Regions from separate parts of the Pseudarthrobacter sp. NPDC080039 genome, predicted to be linked through region 3. Evidence: riboswitches for the same ligand, from Rfam matches in the RefSeq annotation. Region 3 holds a riboswitch; each other region holds the start of a gene.

Region 1 (4,657 bases), on a different contig from region 3:
CTCGACGATGTCTTCGCGGACGTTGTAGTCGGCAAAGGACTTCTCGGCGATCTCGTGCGGCGTTTCGTCCGAGATGATGGTTTCTTCCGGCTCAATGGTTTCCGTGCCGGACGCATCGCTCAGGAGCTGGTGGGTATGCAATTCACTCACAGGGGAGTTTCCTTATTCATTTAGGCAATGGCGCTGCCTGCTCAACGGTCCGGCCAAGGCTGGCCGCTCCGGAGCACGCTCAGGCGCGCAAGCGATTCCAGTGGAAGCCGATCGCGGGCTATCTAATGCTGGCACTGGGGACCAGCGGGCAAATCTCAAGATCGCGTAGGGGCGGGCTTGTTGGTTTCAATGGGAGGAAATCAACGACCGGGCATCCAGTTCTACCCCTCCAGTCTAGCGGCAAGGGTCAGGAAACACGGTTTTAGGCCCTCAAGGGCGCGCGACGGGATTCAGGAGATGAGCTCGAAGTGGATCTGGCGGGTGGTGATGTCCGATGAAACCAGACGTACCCGGACCTTGGTTCCGGATTCCAGCTCCCCGGCGCAGCGGGCCGTCACCGCCGGTTCGGCGATCTGGATGATGCCGAAACTTCCGTTGCCGTTCTTTCCGTTCCCGTTCTTGCCGTTGCCATTGCCGTTGCCGTTCTGCGGCCTGGACCCGGAAATGACAATCGCGTCGAACTCCTGCCCGATGTGGTTTAGGAGCAGGGCCGCCTGAACTGTGTCCAGGGCCAGGCGCTCCATCCGTGACGCCAACTGGTCCGAGCCGGCCATGATGCCGGGCAGCAGCGGAAGGGCCTCCCGTGCCCAGCCTGGAACATCGCCGCCGTTGCACAGGGCCTCGCAGATGACGAGGACGAACCGGTCCACCAGGCGGCGCAGCGGTGCAGTGGTGTGGGCGTAGGCGGCACCGATGGCGGACTGGATGCCGTCTTCGGGCACAGTCCCGTCGAAGGCTGTATAAGAGGCGCCGCGGAAGAGCATGCCGGCAGAGTGCATGATGGCCAGCTGGCGCGGGTCGGTGGGGTCGAGGGACCGCAGGTACTCGCCGTAGCTGACTTCCCCGTCCCACGGCCTGCCCAGGACCTCGGTCTGCAGGCGGAAATGCTTTAACGACCGTTCGTCCGGAGCGGGCATGGTGCGCAGGATGCCTACCTTGCCTTCGAGCATGAGCTGCGCGGCCGCCATTCCCGTCATCAGGGAAATCTGCGCGTTCCAGTCTTCGACCGGAAGCTGCGGAACCGCGTCGATGCGATAACCGCCGTCGGGCATTTGGACGATTTCCTGCTCCGGCATGTTCAGGCTGGCGCCTTCACGGGCCCGCTCCAGTGCCACCCGCTTCAGGCCCACCTCACGGAGCAAATGCAGCACAGGGGAGGCTGTCCCGGCGTCGAGGTCTGCCTGGGCACCCTTGTAGCTCAGCTTGTCGCGGCTGCGGACCCGCGCCCGCCGGACGCCCACCGTCAGCACCGACGCGTCGCCGTCGAGCGTGAAGTCCCAGACGAACGCCGAACATTCCTGGCCGGGCAGCAGGCTGCCTGCCCCTTCGCTGATGACCTCCGGATGCAGCGGGATCCGGCCGTCCGGAGCGTAGAAGGTCTGCCCGCGGCGCCGCGTCTCCGCGTCCAACGGACCTCCCGGAGCCACAAACGCCGGTACGTCCGCGATCGCGTACATCACGCGGTAGCCGTCCCCGTCCACTTCGATAAACACGGCCTGGTCCAGGTCGGTGGAGGACGCCGGATCGATGGTCACGAACTCGACGGCGGTCAGGTCGTAGGAGGGCAGCTTCAGCGCGGCCACGGCAGCCCGGGCGTCCTCCACGGCGTCGGCAGGGTAAGTGCCCGGAAGTTCGAGTTCGGTCCGCAGCAGGCCCAACGCCTCTTCCAGGGCGTTCTTGTGGTCGTGGACGTTGGGGGCCAACCGATGATGTGACACAAAAATCAGCGTAGCTCCAAGTCCACGGATATGGCATCAGGATCCGGCGGCGTCCAACGCGTCGAGGAGGGAAGCAGCAGCAGCGGCAGGATCCGGTGCGTCGGTGATTGCGCGGACCACCACGATCCTGCGAGCGCCGGCTTCCGCCACCTGGTGGACGTTGCCGTGGTCGATGCCGCCGATGGCAAACCAGGGCACCGGATCTGCCGCCTCCCGGGAAGCCTTCGCGGCGTACTTCACCAGCTCGGGGCCCACGGCCGCCCTGCCGGGCTTCGTGGGCGTGGCCCACACCGGACCCACGCAGAAGTAGTCCAGGCCCGAGGGGCCTGCGGTTGCCGCCAGTGCGGCGTCCACCTGTTCGCGCGTGTGGCTGGAGAGCCCGATGGCGGCGTTGCCGTTGACCAACGTGCGCGCAGCGGCCAGCGGAAGGTCCTTCTGGCCGATGTGGAACACCGGTGCGCCGGACAGTACGGCGACGTCGGCGCGGTCATTCACGGCCCACAACCTGCCGTGCCGGACCGCCGTTTCCTTCAGTACGGCCAGGAGATCAAGTTCCTCCGCCGCCTCGATTCCCTTGTCGCGCAGCTGGATGATGTCCACGCCACCGGTGAACGCTGCATCCACGAATTCGGCAAAGTCGCCCCGCTCCCTCCGCGCATCGGTGCAGAGGTACAGGCGCGCTGCCTTCAGGGCATCGTTGTTCCGCACATTGACGACTTCAGCATTGACGGCGCCGGCAGCCGGTGCGTGGGTACCTGCGGGGAAGGATGGGGTGGTCGCATTCATGCCTGCAAGCCTAGTTCCTCTAAACTGGGCAGGTACTGCGGGAGCCCGCGGCAGCTGTCACAAAGCGCCGGGCTGAGAGGGCGTCAGAGCCGACCGCTTGACCTGATCCGGTTAATGCCGGCGTAGGGAAGGAACCCATATGCGTACCGCCATCAAAGACCACACTGCGTCCGGTGCTCCCACCCCTTCCGGTATCCGCGCCGACGTGGCAGTCATCGGCGGGGGAGTGGTGGGGCACGGCATCGCCTGGGAGGTGCAGCGGTCCGGACGCTCCGTGGTCCTCATCGACGATGCGCCCGGTGCCGGTGCCAGCTGGGCCGCCGCAGGCATGCTGGCCCCGGTCAGCGAACTGCACTACCAGGAGGAACAGCTCCTGGAACTCATGCTCGAATCATCATCACGCTGGCCGGCCTTTGCCGCCGGGGTCGCCGCTGCAACGGGCGCGGATTGCGGATATCTGACGACGCCGACGCTCGCCGTAGGTGCCGACGCCGCCGACCGGCGGGCGCTCATGGACCTGCGCGCCGTGCAGCAGGCCAACGGCCTGGACGTAGAGCCCTTGACCGTGCGGGAGGCCCGCCGCCGCGAACCCCTCCTCAGCCCGGCCATCGCCTGCGCCCTTGACACTCCCGCCGACCATCAGGTGGATCCACGGCGCCTGGTGGCAGCCCTGCGGCTGGCCCTCGCGGCAGGCGCGTCCGCGTCACCCGGGCTGGCCGCAGACGGGGCGGTGGACGGGTTTGCCGTGCCGGAGCGCGCCACCGGACTGCTGTGGGAAGGCGGAAACGTGGTTGGCGCGCGCCTTGCCGGCGGAGGCGCGGTCTTCGCCGCGGAAACAGTGGTAGCCAATGGCCTGCAGGCGGGGGCACTGGAGGACCTGCCCGGAGGGCTGCACCTTCCCCTGAGGCCCGTGCACGGGGACATTCTCCGCCTTGCCGTTCCCCGGCACCTCCAGCCACTGGTGACCTCGACCGTACGTGGCATGGTCCACGGCATCGCCGTGTACATCGTTCCGCGGCAGGACGGCACCGTGGTCATCGGCGCAACGCAGCGGGAGGACGCCCTGTCCGACGCCGTCAGCGCCGGCGGCGTCTACCAGCTGCTCCGGGACGCGCAGGCGCTGGTGCCCGCCGTCGCCGAACTCGAACTCCTGGAATGCACTGCCCGCGCCCGGCCGGGAACGCCGGACAACGCACCGCTGCTGGGCAGGGTTCCAGTGAACCCGGGTTCACTGGACGAAGGATCCTGTGCAACAGTGCACGGTCTGATTATCGCCACGGGGTTCTTCCGGCATGGCGTCCTGCTCACCCCCGCGGCAGCGTCCATTTGCACGGAACTGCTGGATGGAAAAGCCGACCCCCGTTGGTCGCCCTTCAGCCCTGACCGGTTCTCCAGTCCACCAATTGCCGATCACAGCACCCACATCAAGGAGACAGCGTGAACATCACCCTCAACGGAAACCCGCACACGGTGGCTGACGGCGCCTCCATCACCACCCTCGTCACCCAGGTCACCGGCCGCCCACTGGCCAGCGACGGCCAGGCGACGGACGGCCGGAAACTGGGCGTCGCCGTCGCGCACAACGCCCAGGTGGTGCCGCGCAGCCAATGGTTCGCCACGGCGCTCGCCGACGGCGACGACATCGAACTCGTCACTGCAGTACAGGGAGGCTGACACCATGACCGAAACCAGCACCATCAACCCTGCCGGAAACGCAGGCCCCGGCGACGCACTGGTGATCGACGGCGTCGCCCTGGGTTCCCGGCTCATCATGGGCACCGGCGGGGCGCCGAGCCTGGACGGCCTGGGCGCTGCGCTTTTGGCCTCCGGTACCGCCCTGACCACCGTGGCCATGCGCCGCTACTCTACGGCTGAGACCGGCTCGCTGTTCCAGCTGCTGGTGGACCACGGCATCCGCGTCCTGCCCAACACCGCCGGCTGCT
Region 2 (4,657 bases), on a different contig from region 3:
CCGCCACGAACTCGGCACCTTCGCCGACGAGGTCAGCCAGTACCTCACCGTCCTTGGTCTTGACCACGGTGCCGTCCGGGACGGGCAGCACCAGGGTTTCGCCGTTTTTCCCGCCGCGCCAGTCACCCATGCCGGGGCCGCCGTTGCTGGCGTGCCGGTGGGGTGCGTGGTGGTAGTCCAGGAGGGTGGTGGTCTGGTGGTCGACGCGAAGGATCACGTCGCCGCCGTTGCCGCCATTTCCGCCGTCGGGGCCGCCCAGTGGCTTGAACTTCTCACGGTGGACGGAGACGCATCCGTGGCCGCCGGATCCGCCGGATACGTGCAGGACTACCCGGTCTACAAAGCTGGCCACGTGGATCTCCTCGAGTGGTGTCTGTGTGGGCGTCCGCGGACGCCACATCGATTGTAATGCGCTTAAAAGAACAGTGGAGCGGACCCTCAGGCCCGCTCCACCGCTTCAGAACTGGTTGTTACTCTGCAGCTGCAGCAGCAACGATGTTGACTACGCGACGACCGCGGCGGGTGCCGAATTCAACGGCGCCCGGGGTCAGGGCGAACAGGGTGTCGTCGCCGCCACGGCCAACGCCGGCGCCCGGGTGGAAGTGGGTGCCACGCTGGCGGACGATGATTTCGCCTGCGGAAACTACCTGGCCGCCGAAGCGCTTGACGCCGAGGTACTGAGCGTTGGAATCGCGGCCGTTGCGAGTGGAGCTCGCGCCCTTTTTATGTGCCATCTGAAATGCCTGCCTTTAAATTCTGGGGAATCTGTTGAAATACCTGAACAGTAACCGGTGGTTACTTGATGCCGGTGATCTTGACCTTGGTCAGTTCCTGGCGGTGACCCTGGCGCTTCTTGTAACCGGTCTTGTTCTTGTACTTCTGGATGACAATCTTAGGACCACGCAGGTCCTGGAGGATTTCAGCCGTAACAGTTACCTTGGCCAGGTCAGCGGCGGCGGAGGTGACCTTGTCACCATCAACCAGGAGCAGTGCGGGCAGCTCGATGGTGCTGCCGGCTCCACCGGCGACGCGGTTCAGGGTAACGAAGTCTCCAACGGAAACCTTCTCTTGGCGGCCGCCTGCGCGGACAATCGCGTACACCACTTGGGAACTCACTTCTCTCGACGTTTATTACAAAATTTGCGTGCGGAACCGACATGCTAAAAGCCTGGGTTCCCGCTGTGCCTCAACGCCGTGGGGTCATAACCCAAGTGTTGGCGTAAGCACCGAAGATCCAGAATACGCTAAATCCGTCTTCGGCCGCAAATGAGGCTGGTTCCGGCGGGCCGGCTGTGGTAGGAACCACAGGGCCGGCAGACTGCACCGCAACCGCGCCCCTCCATAATAGCGGCGGCCCGGCCTGCAAACGTCAGGAATGCAGCCTCGGCGCGTCGAAGAAAGCCACCTCCAGGCGGCAGGACTGTTTGAACGCGGTCAGCATCGCTGCCCTCTCCTGCGCAGAGGCGTTCCGTCCGGCGGCGTCAACGATCGATATGGCCCGGCGGGTGGCCGCGGCAAACGCCTCATCCGCATAGGTGCGGAGCCACGCGGCGTAGGCGTGCCCGTCAGGCTCACCGGCGGCAACGAACCGCGCGTGGAGCTTCTCCCCCACTTCGGCGTAGAGCCAGAAACAGGGCAGGACGGCGGCAGCCAGGACTGCATAGCTGCCCGACGCCGACGCCGCGGTGAGGTGGTCCACGTATGCCTTTGTGACGGGGCCCAGTCCGCTCTGCGCCGGGCGGCTACTCAGCCAGGAGCGGTGGAGTTCCGATTCCACCTCGAGGCACTGCTGTGCGGAGCCGGCCCAGAACAGCTGCTCGGCTTCCGATGGTGCGAGGGCGCTGGCCCGGGCCAGGACCCTGGAGTAGCCGTTGAGGTAAAGGGCATCCTGGGCCAGGTAGTAGGCGAAGTCCTTCTCCTCAAGCTCGCCCGAGCCCAGGCTCCGGATAAAGTCCAGCGCGTAGATGTCGTCGAGGTCCTGTTGGGCTTCGTCCCACAGCCGGGCAGCGAAGCCCCCTTCATGAAGGGCGGGCCGCAGGTGGTGGAAGTGGTGCACGGGCCCGTTCCCGTGGCCCACCTCCAGCTCTCCGGAGTTCTCAAGCGCACCGGCGAGCCAGGGCTTCACGGTCCGCAGCGACGCTTCCCAGTCGCCCACCCGGGCCTGCACGGTGGCCATCGCAGAAGACAGGGAGCAGCCGGTGCCGTGGCTGTTGCGGGTGGCAATCCGGTTGCCCCGGACTTCCACCACGTCCTGTGCCAGCAGGCCTGAGGCGTTGACCAGCGCGTCAGGGCAGTCCGTCCCCGCCAAGTGGCCGCCCTTCACCAGTACCGTGGCTCCGGTGGTCTTCGCCAACTGCTTCCCCTGGTCCAGGGCCGCGTCCCAGCTCTCCGCCGGCTCCGCCCCCACCAGCATGGCAAGCTCGGGCAGGTTGGGGGTAATGAGATGGGCAAGAGGCAGCAGTTCCCGGAGGGCAGCTTCGGCGGATTCCTTGAGCAGCCGGTCACCGCTGGTTGCCACCATCACCGGGTCCAGGACCACGACGGCGGGACGTACTTTCTCCAGCCAGCCGCGGACAGTGCGGATTACCGCTTCATCTCCCAGCATGCCGATCTTGACGGCGTCGATGCTGATGTCGTCGCTGACGGCGTCCAGCTGCTGCGCCAGGAACGCAACCGGGGGAACGTGCACGGCCTGCACCCCCCGTGTGTTCTGTGCGGTGAGGGCCGTAATCACGGCCATGCCGTATCCACCGTGGGCGGCGATGCTTTTCAGGTCTGCCTGGATCCCTGCTCCACCCGAGGGATCGGAGCCCGCGATGGAAAGTACCCGTGGAACGTCGCGGCCCACGGGCGCCCCCGCAGGAGCACCCGGTACGGCCGGAAGGGTCATGGAAAGGGTCGTAGACAAGAGACATCCCTTCGCCGGTGCTAGCCGGACAGGTTCAACGGGTCTGGATCTCAGCCGGCCTTCTGCTCGGCACCCCGTGTCGAGGTCCAGCCTAGCCGCTGGCGCGCATCCGGAAAAAGGTGACAGCCCCTTCCCTGCACCCAGCAGAAATCCCCGCCGTGCGGAGAATTCCCCCTGTACTTACAGGGGGAACTGTCCACAAAACGGGGACTCCTGGCTGTTTCTGTGCTGCTGTCCGTTCCGGACGTGTGGCTTACAGCTCCGAAGCGGGCACACCGACACCGAGGATGATCGGTTCCTCGGCGGCCTTGCCCACCTCAGCCGACGGAACAGCGGTCTCCGGGGCCTTGGCCTCGTGGGAGTGGCCCGACGCGGTCGCCTGGACACTCTCGTGGTGCTGCACCGCGGTCTCGTTGGCGGCGCCCTGGGCACGGCTGGCAGCGCGGTGGCGGCGCGGCCGCCGCTGCCGGGACTGCTCCAGAGTGTGGTCCGAATAGTCCTTTTCAGCCGGAGCATCAACGGTGGCGCGCGCTTCCCCTCCCCCGGCAGTCCGCCCTTCCGGTGCCGGCTGGTCAGCTGCAGGTTCGGCGCCCGTCGGGGCAGCGGCGGCCTTGCCGGGTGCATCCTCGACAGAGGATGCGGGCTGGCCCAGGTGGGCGAACGCTTCTGCGAGCCGGTCCAGGGTCAGGGCCGGCTTGGGGTGGTGCTCCTCCGCGTGCTCCACGAAGGGAAGCGGGACTTCCTCTCCCCCGAAGGTCAGGACAGCCGCCGGTCGGGCCGGGGCGTCGGCGTCGTGCTTCTCCTCCATGGGTGCAGGCGCAGGCGGAGCCGGTGGCACCTGCCGGGCAGCCGCCACCTCATCGTCGTGCAGATGGGCGGCATGGGCAGCAGCCGCGATGTTTGCCAGGGCAAGCCGGGTGGCTTCTGCTTTGGCGTGCCGCTCCGCGTCTGCCGCCTCCGGCAGGACCGTGTGGACCTGCACCGCGGGCACCGGCGCAGCCTCGGGTTGCTGGCCGCCGCGTCCGCGCCGGCGCTTGCGCTCGGAACGGGGTCCCTGCTGGGCGTTGTCGGTCCGCTGCGCCTCGGGACGGTGCACCTCGGCCCGCGGTTCGGGGCGGCTGTCGGTGCGCTGGACGTGGTGCTCGGCGGCCACGATGTTTGCGCGGCGGTGTTCCACCGGATCGTCGTGGGTGACCACGCCGCGGCCGGCGCAGGCCTCACACTGCTCGCCAAAGACTTCCAGCAACCCGGTGCCCATGCGCTTGCGGGTCATCTGGACAAGGCCCAGCGACGTCACTTCGGCCACCTGGTGCTTGGTCCGGTCCCGGCCCAGGCACTCCACCAGCCGGCGCAGGACAAGGTCGCGGTTGGATTCGAGGACCATGTCGATGAAGTCGATGACGATAATGCCGCCGATGTCGCGCAGGCGCAGCTGGCGCACCACTTCTTCGGCTGCTTCGAGGTTGTTCTTGGTGACGGTTTCCTCGAGGTTGCCGCCGCTGCCGGTGAACTTGCCGGTGTTGACGTCCACCACTGTCATGGCCTCGGTGCGGTCGATCACCAGGGACCCGCCGGAGGGCAGGAAGACCTTGCGCTCAAGGGCCTTGTGGATCTGTTCGTCGATGCGCCAGGCGGAGAAGATGTCCTGGTCCTTGGTCCACTTCTCGAGCCGCCCCACCAGGTCAGGTGCCACGTAGGTGACGTAGGCCTCGATGGTGTCCCAGGCTTCCTCGCCGGAAACGATGAGCT
Region 3 (4,657 bases):
GGAGGGAGCCTTGGCTCATGGTCCAAATGCCGGCGTCGAGCAGGATCCTTCCACTGTCCGGCGCCAGGATGGACGTGCTCCAGCCTCCGATGGCGGCCGCAACAATCAGCGGCCAGCCGCGCTGCCACAGCAGTGACAGGGTGAGTCCAGCCAGGGGAAACAGGAAAAGTTCAAAGACCAGGGCCACTGATGCAGACACCCAGTCGATGGACAGCGCCAGGACCGCCGTGATCAGCAGCACTGCCACGAATTTGCTCAGCGGGTTGGCGCGGGCCAGGAGCGCATGGTTGCCGTGCAGCGTCAGTTCCTGCCTCATGGGGCCACCACTTCCGCCGCAGCCATCCGCAGCTCCACCCCGCCCAGGGCGGCCGTGAACTCGGCATCGTGGGTGACGGACACCACCGCTGTGCCTGCGTCCAGGAGCTCGGACAGGAACGAGGCCAGCTCAGCCCAGGTGTTGGCGTCCTGCCCGAACGTGGGCTCATCGAGGACCAGGACCTGCGGGCTGGCGGCAAGGACGGTGGCTACGGACAACCGCCTCTTTTCACCCCCGGAGAGCGTGTAGGGGTTGGCGTCCACCACGTGCGTGAGGCGCAGGCGCTCCAGCAGTTCGTCAACCCGTTCCTCGCCGTGGCCCAGGTGCCGCGGGCCGAACAGCAGCTCATCAAGCACCTTGCCGGTCACGAACTGGTGCTCCGGCTCCTGGAACACTGTCCCCACGCGGGAAATCAACTGCTCGGCCTTCCACTTGTACGGGTCGATACCCGCGCCCTGGCTGAGGTCCAGGCTCGCGGAAACCTTTCCGGATACGGGCTCCAGCAGCCCGGCGAGGGTCAGCGCGAAGGTGGATTTTCCTGCTCCATTGGGACCGGTAACAGCCAGGGCCTGCCCGGCGCGGACCTGGGCGGCCACCCCGTCCTGGACGGGGACCGGCGGTATCCTGCGGAAACCCTTGCGGCGGGGACGTTCGCGGGAAACTGCCAATTGTTCGGCGGCCAGCAGGAGGTTTCCCGTTCCGGGTGCCGGTACCAAATCCCTGGTCCGGGTGGCCGGCACATAGCCGGGGACCCACACCCCCGCGGCGGCGAGCATGGTCCGCGCCTCGCGGAGCACCCGGTCCGGCGGGCCGTCCAGGAGCACGGCAGATTCGCTGCTGCTGCCCGGCTGCAGGACGACGATCCGGTCCACCAGGTCCTTCCAGACAGACACCCGGTGTTCCACCACCACCAGCGTGGCCCCGGTCTTGTCCAGGCAGCGGGCAACGGCGTCCCGGACTTCCAGCACGCCGTCCGGGTCCAGGTTGGCGGTGGGTTCGTCCAGCAGGATCAGGCCGGGACGCATGGCAAGGATGCCGGCCAGCGCGAGGCGCTGCTTCTGGCCACCGGACAGGGCCGAGGTCGGGTGGTCCAGCGGGAGGTGGGCGAGCCCGACGTCGGCAAGCGCCTCGTGCACGCGCGCCCAGATGGCGTCGCGGGGTACGGCGAGGTTTTCGGCACCAAAGGCGACGTCGTCCCCAACGCGCGACAGCACCACCTGCGTTTCCGGGTCCTGCTGCATGAGCCCGGCCCGCCCGCGCTGGGCGCGGGGCACGGCGCCGTCAACCAGCAGCGAACCGGACTCGTCGGCGTCCCCGGACTCGCCGTCGTCGTTGATGTCCCCCAGCACGCCGGCGAGCGCATGCAGCAGCGTGGACTTCCCGGCGCCGGAAGGTCCGAGGAGGAGCACGCGCTCACCGGGAGCGATGTCCAGGTCGAGGGCATGGACGGCGGGCCTGGATCGGCCGGCATGCCGCCACCCCCATCCGCGGGCGCTGACGGCGGCGGGGCGGACCGCGCCGCCGGCGTCCTGGGAGGGGACCATCAGGAGAAGACTGGCTCCGTGGCGGCCTTGCGGGACGCGAAGGAGCTCAGCACCCCGGTGCGGGCCAGGCCGCGGGTGGCAAGCCAGCACAGGGCACCGGCCAGGATGGCCCCGGAGACCGTGGTGAGGACGATGTAGGCGAGCTTGTCCGCGCCCGAGTAGGCGATGTTCCAGCCCCAAGGGGCGAAGGAGTCATTCAGGCCGCAGAAGAACCCGGCCGCCGCGCCTGCCAGCAGGGAGACGGGCAGGTTGAACTTGCGGTAGACGAAGATGGCGAAGATGATTTCCGCGCCCAAGCCCTGGATCAAGCCGGAGAAGAGGACGGACGCGCCGTACTGCGAGCCCATGAGGAGTTCCCCGGTAGCGGCAACCGTTTCGCAGAAGATAGCGGCGCCGGGCTTTCGGATGATGAGCATGCCCAGCACGCCGGGAACCATCCAGCCGCCGGCCAGCAGCCCGGTGAGGGGTGGGTAGGCGGCGTTCATGGGGGCGGACAGCGCGGCGGCACCCTGGTCCCATGCCCAGAAGATGACGCCACCCGCGATGGCCACCAGGGCCGCCACGACGATGTCCACGACGCGCCAGGACTTGCCGGCGCTTTTCTTGATTGCTGCAGTGCTCATGTAATCCTCCTGGGAAACAGGAGGGGAAAGTGGACCCGGCCCACGGCCGTTGCCGTAGGGCCGCGACACCCCGAGAACTCGACTCCCTTGCGCCGGTACTAACCGGATCAGGTTCGAGGGTCTGCGGCTGTCCGCACTCTCAGCGCCCACCTGCGGTGCCCGGCTTCTGCCAGGATGCCCGACGGCGGCGCTCCCCTGTCGTTTTTAGTGATGCTTTTTGGGTTGGGTAAGGCTTCAATATCCGCCCAGCTGGGCGTGGTCAAGTTTACACCGGACAGGGGTAGATTGAGGGCCATGACCGCCAATACACCGGTTGTGACCGGGTTCGATCCCGATTCCGGCGACGCGCAGCCCGAAGGCTCCCTGGAAGCATTGATCCTCCGGGTCGAGGCTGAAGTCCGGGAACTCCAATTCCCCGGTTTCTCGCCGGATGACTCCTTGAATCTGGGCCTGCTGCTGGTGGAGCTTGGCAAGGAGCGGGCCCTGCCCGTTGCCATCGACATCACCAAGGGCGAGCAGGTCCTGTTCCACGTTGCGCTGCCGGGTGCCACTCCGGACAACGAATACTGGATCCGCGCCAAGCAACGCACTGCCGCCCGGTACGAGGTGCCGTCCCTATTGGTGGGCCTGCGGGGCCGGCTTGGCGGCGGCCGGATCGAGGACAACGCCTGGTTTGACCAATCCCGGTATGCGGCACACGGAGGTGCATTTCCAATCTATGTCACCGGAGTGGGCGCAGTGGCTACGGTCGCGGTCTCCGGGCTGCCGCAACTGCAGGACCATGACCTGGTGGTGGAGGCGCTGCGGGACATCCTGGGGTCGGCCCTGCGGGACTAGGAACCCGCATGCCTGGGCCGTGTCCCGGTCCATCAACCCGCCCCGGCTTGCCACGCCCTTGCCCTGACCGGGACACGCGTGCGGCTAGGCTGGAGGCAGTCCGTTTTCCGCCCGCAAGGAGTAATAGGAATGAACCTTCTCATCAAGCTGCTCGGGACCGGGGTGAGCCTGGGTGCAGGCCTGGCCGGCACCAAACTGGTCAACACCATCTGGGAAAAGACCACCGGGCAGAAAGCGCCCACGGGCAAACATGAGGACGTCCCCACCAGCCTGCGTTCGGCGCTGACCTTCGCGCTGATCTCGGCGTCCGTCAGTGCCATCATCCAGGTTCTGGCCAACCGGGGCACGCAGCGCGCCATTGCCCGGTTCGCCAAGACGCAGGACATCGTCTGAGCGCAGCGCTACCGGCCGCCGCCGGGGTCGTCCTTCAGGGCAGCCTCGGCGGCGGCTTTTTGCACTACGGCCTCCAGCTCATCCGCAGTGAGCACTTCCCGGTGCAGATGCTTGGTGCGGTAACCGGCACGGCCCACCATATGTGCGGACACGGGCACCGTGAGCAGCTGGAAGATCCACGCCACCGCCAGGACCGGCCACACCCACCACGTCCGCAGCTGGAGCCCAATGGCGGCCAGCAGCAGGAACAGGCCCAGGACCTGCGGCTTGGTGGCGGCGTGCATGCGGCTCAGCAGGTCCGGAAAGCGGAGCAGGCCGATCGCAGCGCCCAGGGACATGATCGCCCCCACCACCATGAACACTGCCGAGAGGGTGTCGATCCAGGCGTCCGGGCCGGAGAAGTCAGGATTCATTGGGCTTCACCCTCCGGTCCGCCACGAACCGGGCCACCGTCACGGAGCCGATGAACCCGATGATGGAGATGGACACCACCAGCATCAGGTTGTTCAGGTGCCGGTTCACGGCCATGTCGACGCAGAGCGCGCCGCCCAGGATTGCCAGCAGCACGTCGGCCGCGAGCACCCGGTCCAGCAGCGAAGGGCCGCGGGCAATCCTGATGATGGCTCCGGCCGCGGCCAGCGAGAAAATGACGGCTGTAACAGCCAGGACAACGTGCATCACGTGGCGGCCTCCAATCGGACGGCTTCAAGTTCTTCCGCGGTGCCCATGATGCGGATCAGGCCAGCCTCGATGGACCTCACCTCGTTCCGCAGGCCCTCCACGTCCCGCTTGGACGTGATGTTGAGCGCGTGCAGGTAGAGGGTGGAGGTGGAGCGGTCCACCTCCACCACCAATGACCCCGGGATCAGGGAAATGACGTGCCCGGTGGCGGTGACAATCAGGTCCTGGTGGCTGCGCAGCCGCACGGCGACGACGGCGTTGGT
Region 4 (4,657 bases), on a different contig from region 3:
TGAAGGCTCCTTGCGTTGGAGGCCGTCCCATTGGCGGCCTGTCACACATTAAAATTACTTGAAGCTTCAATTTATTCCAAGTCCCCGCAGCGCCGTGGGTCAGCGGATGATGTGTCCGCCCAGCACCACGTGTTCCAGGGCCTTGATCGTCCCGGGCACCGCCCGTGGATCTTCCCGGCACACCACGACGTCGGCGCGCGCCCCTTCCGCCAGGCCGTCCGCCCCCAGCCAGGCACGCGCTGCCCAGCAGGCCGCGTCAAGGGCTGCAGCCATGGGGAGCCCGGCGCCGTGCAGGGCAAGGATCTCGTCGGCAATCCGGCCGTGCCGGATCACGCTGCCCGCATCCGTGCCGGCAAAAATACGCACGCCGGCGGCATGGGCCTCCGCCACCCGCTCCAGCCTCCGTTCCCACAAGGCCCGCATGTGGGCCGCATAGCGGGGGAACTTGGCGTCGGCCTGCGCCGCAATGTCCGGGAAGGTGGCAATGTTGATCAGCGTGGGAACGATCGGTACGCCCTGTTCGGCGAACCGGGGCAGGTGCCGCGGCAGGAGTCCGGTGGCGTGCTCGATGCAGTCGATCCCTGCGTCCAGCATCTGGTCCAGGGTGTCTTCGGCAAAGCAGTGGGCGGTCACCCGGGCACCTTCGTCGTGGGCCGCCTGGACGGCATCACGTACGACGGCGGCAGGAAAGGAAGGCGCCAGGTCGCCGGCGCTGCGGTCGATCCAGTCCCCCACCAGCTTGACCCAGCCGTCGCCGTCGCGTGCCTGCTTGCGCACGGCCTCCACGAGGCCCTCAGGCTCCACCTCCTCCGCGAAGCCCCGCAGATAGCGGCGGGTACGGGCGATGTGCCGCCCGGCGCGGACCAGCACCGGGAACTCCGTTCCGCCCTGCATCCAGCGGGTATCGGCAGGGGACCCCGCGTCACGGACCAGCAGGGTTCCGGCGGTGAGGTCGGCCAGTGCCTGTTCCCTGGCAACAGGCGGATCCACCGGGCCGGCGGCCCCCAGCCCGATATGGCAGTGCGCGTCCACGAAGCCCGGCAGCACCCATCCGTCGAGCACCCTGCCCGGATGGGTTGCGGGCTTGCTGAAGGTGAGCCTTCCATCCACGGACCACAGCCCGTGCCGTACCTGGTCCGCGGCGGCCAGGACGGGCCCGCGGAAGTGGATGATGTCTGCCATGGGGCTCCTTTCGATGCCCGGTCAGGCTAGCACCGCAATTGTGACAAGCCTCGTCCAGGAGCCTGTGGTAGCTTCGTTCCTGACCACACGGGTGCCCTTGCAGGGGCTGAGATCGGGCTGTTGCAGCCTGCGACCGTTGAACCTGTCCGGATAATGCCGGCGAAGGAAGTGAGTATTCCCTTGAGTACACAAAACACCCAGCTGAACCCTGACCTCCTGCAGTCCGCGGGCGATTTCGGGGACGCATCGGAACAGCCCGTAACCCAGTCACTGAAGTCCCATTCACTCGCCTACGTCGAGGACGAAAAGGCGGGAATCCGGGTGCCGGTGACGGAAATTGCCCTGGAGCCGTCACCCAACGGCCAGGAAAACCCGCCGTTCCGGACCTACCGGACCGCGGGGCCCGGAAGCGACCCCGTGCGCGGCCTGCAGCCCTTCCGCTCGGAGTGGATCGCGGCGCGGGGGGACACCGAGCCCTACAGCGGCCGGGAGCGCAACCTGCTCGACGACGGCCGCTCCGCCGTGCGCCGCGGTGCCGCCTCCGCGGAGTGGAAGGGCGGACAGCCGGAGCCCCGCCGCGCCGTCGACGGCAGGACAGTGACGCAGATGCACTATGCCCGGCAGGGCATCATCACGCAGGAGATGCGCTTTGTGGCGCTGCGCGAAAACTGCGACGTTGAACTGGTCAGGAGCGAGGTGGCCGCAGGCCGCGCCATTATCCCCAACAACATCAACCACCCCGAATCCGAGCCGATGATCATCGGCAAGGCCTTCCTGGTGAAGATCAACGCCAACATCGGCAACTCCGCCGTGACCAGCTCCATCGCGGAGGAAGTGGACAAGCTGCAGTGGGCCACCCAGTGGGGCGCCGACACCGTCATGGACCTGTCCACGGGCGACGACATCCACACGACCCGCGAGTGGATCATCCGCAACTCCCCCGTGCCGATCGGCACCGTGCCGATCTACCAGGCCCTGGAAAAGGTGAACGGCGAAGCCAACGCGTTGACCTGGGAGATCTTCCGCGACACCGTCATTGAACAGTGCGAGCAAGGCGTGGACTACATGACCATCCACGCCGGCGTGCTTCTCCGGTACGTCCCGCTCACGGCAAACCGGGTGACGGGCATCGTCTCCCGGGGCGGATCGATCATGGCGGGCTGGTGCCTGGCCCACCACCAGGAAAACTTCCTGTACACGCACTTCGACGAACTGTGCGAAATCTTCGCCAAGTACGACGTCGCCTTCTCCCTCGGGGACGGCCTGCGCCCCGGTTCCACGGCGGACGCCAACGACGCCGCCCAGTTCGCCGAGCTGGACACGCTTGCCGAGCTCACCCAGCGCGCGTGGGAGTATGACGTACAAGTGATGGTGGAAGGCCCCGGCCACGTTCCCTTCCACCTGGTACGGGAAAACGTGGAGCGCCAGCAGGAGCTGTGCAAGGGTGCGCCCTTCTACACCCTGGGCCCGCTGGTGACCGACGTCGCCCCCGGCTACGACCACATCACCTCGGCAATCGGCGCCACCGAGATCGCCCGTTACGGCACCGCGATGCTCTGCTACGTCACCCCCAAGGAACACCTGGGCCTGCCCAACAAGGACGACGTCAAGACAGGCGTCATCACCTATAAGATCGCCGCCCACGCCGCAGACCTCGCCAAGGGGCACCCGGGGGCGCACGAACGTGATGATGCCCTGTCCAAGGCGCGGTTCGAATTCCGGTGGCGTGACCAGTTCGCCCTGTCTCTGGATCCGGTGACGGCGGAGGCCTTCCACGACGAAACCCTTCCCGCAGAACCCGCCAAGACCGCGCATTTCTGCTCCATGTGCGGGCCGAAGTTCTGCTCCATGCGGATCAGCCAGGACATCCGGGACGAATACGGGTCGGCCGACTCGCAGGCCGCCCTGGCGGAAATGGCCTCCGGCATGCGGGAGAAGAGCCAGGAATTCCTGGCGGCCGGCGGCAAGGTGTACCTGCCGGAGCTGCGGGTTCCCGCGGACAGCTAGGACGCCCGGGCCGGCTGGCTCCGGCTGACCTGGCTGATGAACTGCCGGATGGTCCGGTCCCCATCCGGGGAGTCATGGGGCCGGTGCCCTCCCGCGGCAACGCGGTGCAGGGCGCCGGTCTCCCGCAGGTAACCGGCAATTTCCTCGTACAACGGCTCCCAGCCACCGGTCAGGACGAGGGTGGGCACGCCGGGAACAATGTGCAGCGGGGCCTCCCAGGACGGCGCCTGGAGCCGAAGCCTGCGGGCGGAGCGTTTTTCCTCAACGGTGGCTGGCTGCTGGAGGTCGGTGGCGTAGATCCGGCGGACGAATTCGCGCTGGAAGTCGTCATCGCTGAGCTGGTGGCGGACGTCGAAGAGGGGCTGCATCAGGCTGATGTGCGCTGACGTGGCCGGCAGTTCCGCAGTCAGCGACAGGCAGGCCGGCTCAACCAGCGTCAACGAGAAGACCAGGTCCGGACGTTCCACCGCGGCCATCATGGCCGGGATCGCGCCCTGGGAGTGTGCCACCACATGTCCCCCGGCGGCACCGCGGCCATCGTCGGCCAGCGACCCCAGGACGATGGCAGTATCTGCGGCAAAGGAGGACTCCAGGGGCTCCGCGACGGCGTCATAGCCATGCCGCCGGAGGAACAGGGCGTCGTAGGCCAATGCCATGCCGTGCTGGCGGGGCCATGCCGCGGCGCCAAAGGCTCCGGCGCCGTGCACGAACACTACCCTCTGCTTGAACATGTCCCAACCCTATTCCACGGTGCCGACATCCCAACGAAGAAGCGCCAGGTGTCGTCTTGAACGGTCAAGACGGCACCTGGCGCTTCCTGATTACGCGAAACTGCTACTTGCCCAGGAACTTGTCGAAGCCCTTGGGCAGGTTGAGCTGCGAGGGATCGAAATCGCCGCCCTGCCCGAAGGCGGCGCCGGTGGGCATCGCCTTGGCAGCGTTGGCCCGGCGCGCTTCTGCCTCCTTGCGCTCCTGGGCCGCCTTGGCGGGGTTGCCTGACTTGGCCTTCTTCTTGGGCGCGTTCTTGGCGTTCTTCCGGGACCCGCCGCCGGCACCGGGCAGCCCGGGCATGCCCGGCATCCCTGGCATTCCGCCCTGGGCCATCTTCTTCATCATCTTCTGGGCCTGGGCGAAGCGCTCCAGCAGGCCGTTGACCTCGGAGACGTGGACGCCGGAGCCGCGGGCGATGCGGGCGCGGCGCGAGCCATTGATGATCTTCGGCGCAAGCCGCTCGTGCGGGGTCATGGACCGGACGATTGCTTCGACGCGGTCGATCTCGCGCTCATCGAACTGCTCCAACTGCTGCCGGATGTTCTGCGCACCGGGCATCATCATGAGCATTTTCTTCATGGAGCCCATGTTGCGGATCTGCTGCATCTGGGCCAGGAAGTCCTCGAGGGTGAAATCTTCCTGGTCGGCGAATTTCTTCGCCATCCGGGCAGCTTCATCCTTGTCCCAGGCCTTTTCG

The links. A riboswitch is a leader RNA that binds a small molecule or an ion and turns the genes downstream of it on or off. The one in region 3 is predicted to bind thiamine pyrophosphate.
Region 1: another riboswitch for thiamine pyrophosphate. It lies ahead of thiO (glycine oxidase ThiO); the one in region 3 lies ahead of AB0313_RS15050 (ECF transporter S component).
Region 2: another riboswitch for thiamine pyrophosphate. It lies ahead of thiD (bifunctional hydroxymethylpyrimidine kinase/phosphomethylpyrimidine kinase); the one in region 3 lies ahead of AB0313_RS15050 (ECF transporter S component).
Region 4: another riboswitch for thiamine pyrophosphate. It lies ahead of thiC (phosphomethylpyrimidine synthase ThiC); the one in region 3 lies ahead of AB0313_RS15050 (ECF transporter S component).

What each region holds. Positions count from the first base shown of each region.
Region 1 is NZ_JBFBKY010000004.1:338,023-342,679, reverse strand. Features, by position in the region: gene AB0313_RS07395 (DEAD/DEAH box helicase) at 1-150, opposite strand, end outside; gene AB0313_RS07390 (RNB domain-containing ribonuclease) at 441-1,928, opposite strand; gene thiE (thiamine phosphate synthase) at 1,965-2,714, opposite strand; TPP riboswitch at 2,742-2,861, shown strand; gene thiO (glycine oxidase ThiO) at 2,854-4,155, shown strand; gene thiS (sulfur carrier protein ThiS) at 4,152-4,388, shown strand; gene AB0313_RS07370 (thiazole synthase) at 4,393-4,657, shown strand, end outside.
Region 2 is NZ_JBFBKY010000012.1:60,912-65,568, reverse strand. Features, by position in the region: gene obgE (GTPase ObgE) at 1-352, opposite strand, end outside; gene rpmA (50S ribosomal protein L27) at 471-734, opposite strand; gene rplU (50S ribosomal protein L21) at 796-1,104, opposite strand; gene thiD (bifunctional hydroxymethylpyrimidine kinase/phosphomethylpyrimidine kinase) at 1,370-2,890, opposite strand; TPP riboswitch at 2,898-2,995, opposite strand; gene AB0313_RS13965 (Rne/Rng family ribonuclease) at 3,162-4,657, opposite strand, start outside.
Region 3 is NZ_JBFBKY010000014.1:72,108-76,764, reverse strand. Features, by position in the region: gene AB0313_RS15060 (energy-coupling factor transporter transmembrane component T) at 1-316, opposite strand, end outside; gene AB0313_RS15055 (ABC transporter ATP-binding protein) at 313-1,860, opposite strand; gene AB0313_RS15050 (ECF transporter S component) at 1,860-2,483, opposite strand; TPP riboswitch at 2,550-2,690, opposite strand; gene AB0313_RS15045 (heme-degrading domain-containing protein) at 2,778-3,320, shown strand; gene AB0313_RS15040 (DUF4235 domain-containing protein) at 3,450-3,713, shown strand; gene mnhG (monovalent cation/H(+) antiporter subunit G) at 3,722-4,126, opposite strand; gene AB0313_RS15030 (monovalent cation/H+ antiporter complex subunit F) at 4,116-4,391, opposite strand; gene AB0313_RS15025 (Na+/H+ antiporter subunit E) at 4,391-4,657, opposite strand, start outside.
Region 4 is NZ_JBFBKY010000004.1:9,996-14,652, forward strand. Features, by position in the region: gene AB0313_RS05940 (amidohydrolase family protein) at 100-1,182, opposite strand; TPP riboswitch at 1,260-1,367, shown strand; gene thiC (phosphomethylpyrimidine synthase ThiC) at 1,384-3,189, shown strand; gene AB0313_RS05950 (alpha/beta fold hydrolase) at 3,186-3,920, opposite strand; gene ffh (signal recognition particle protein) at 4,024-4,657, opposite strand, start outside.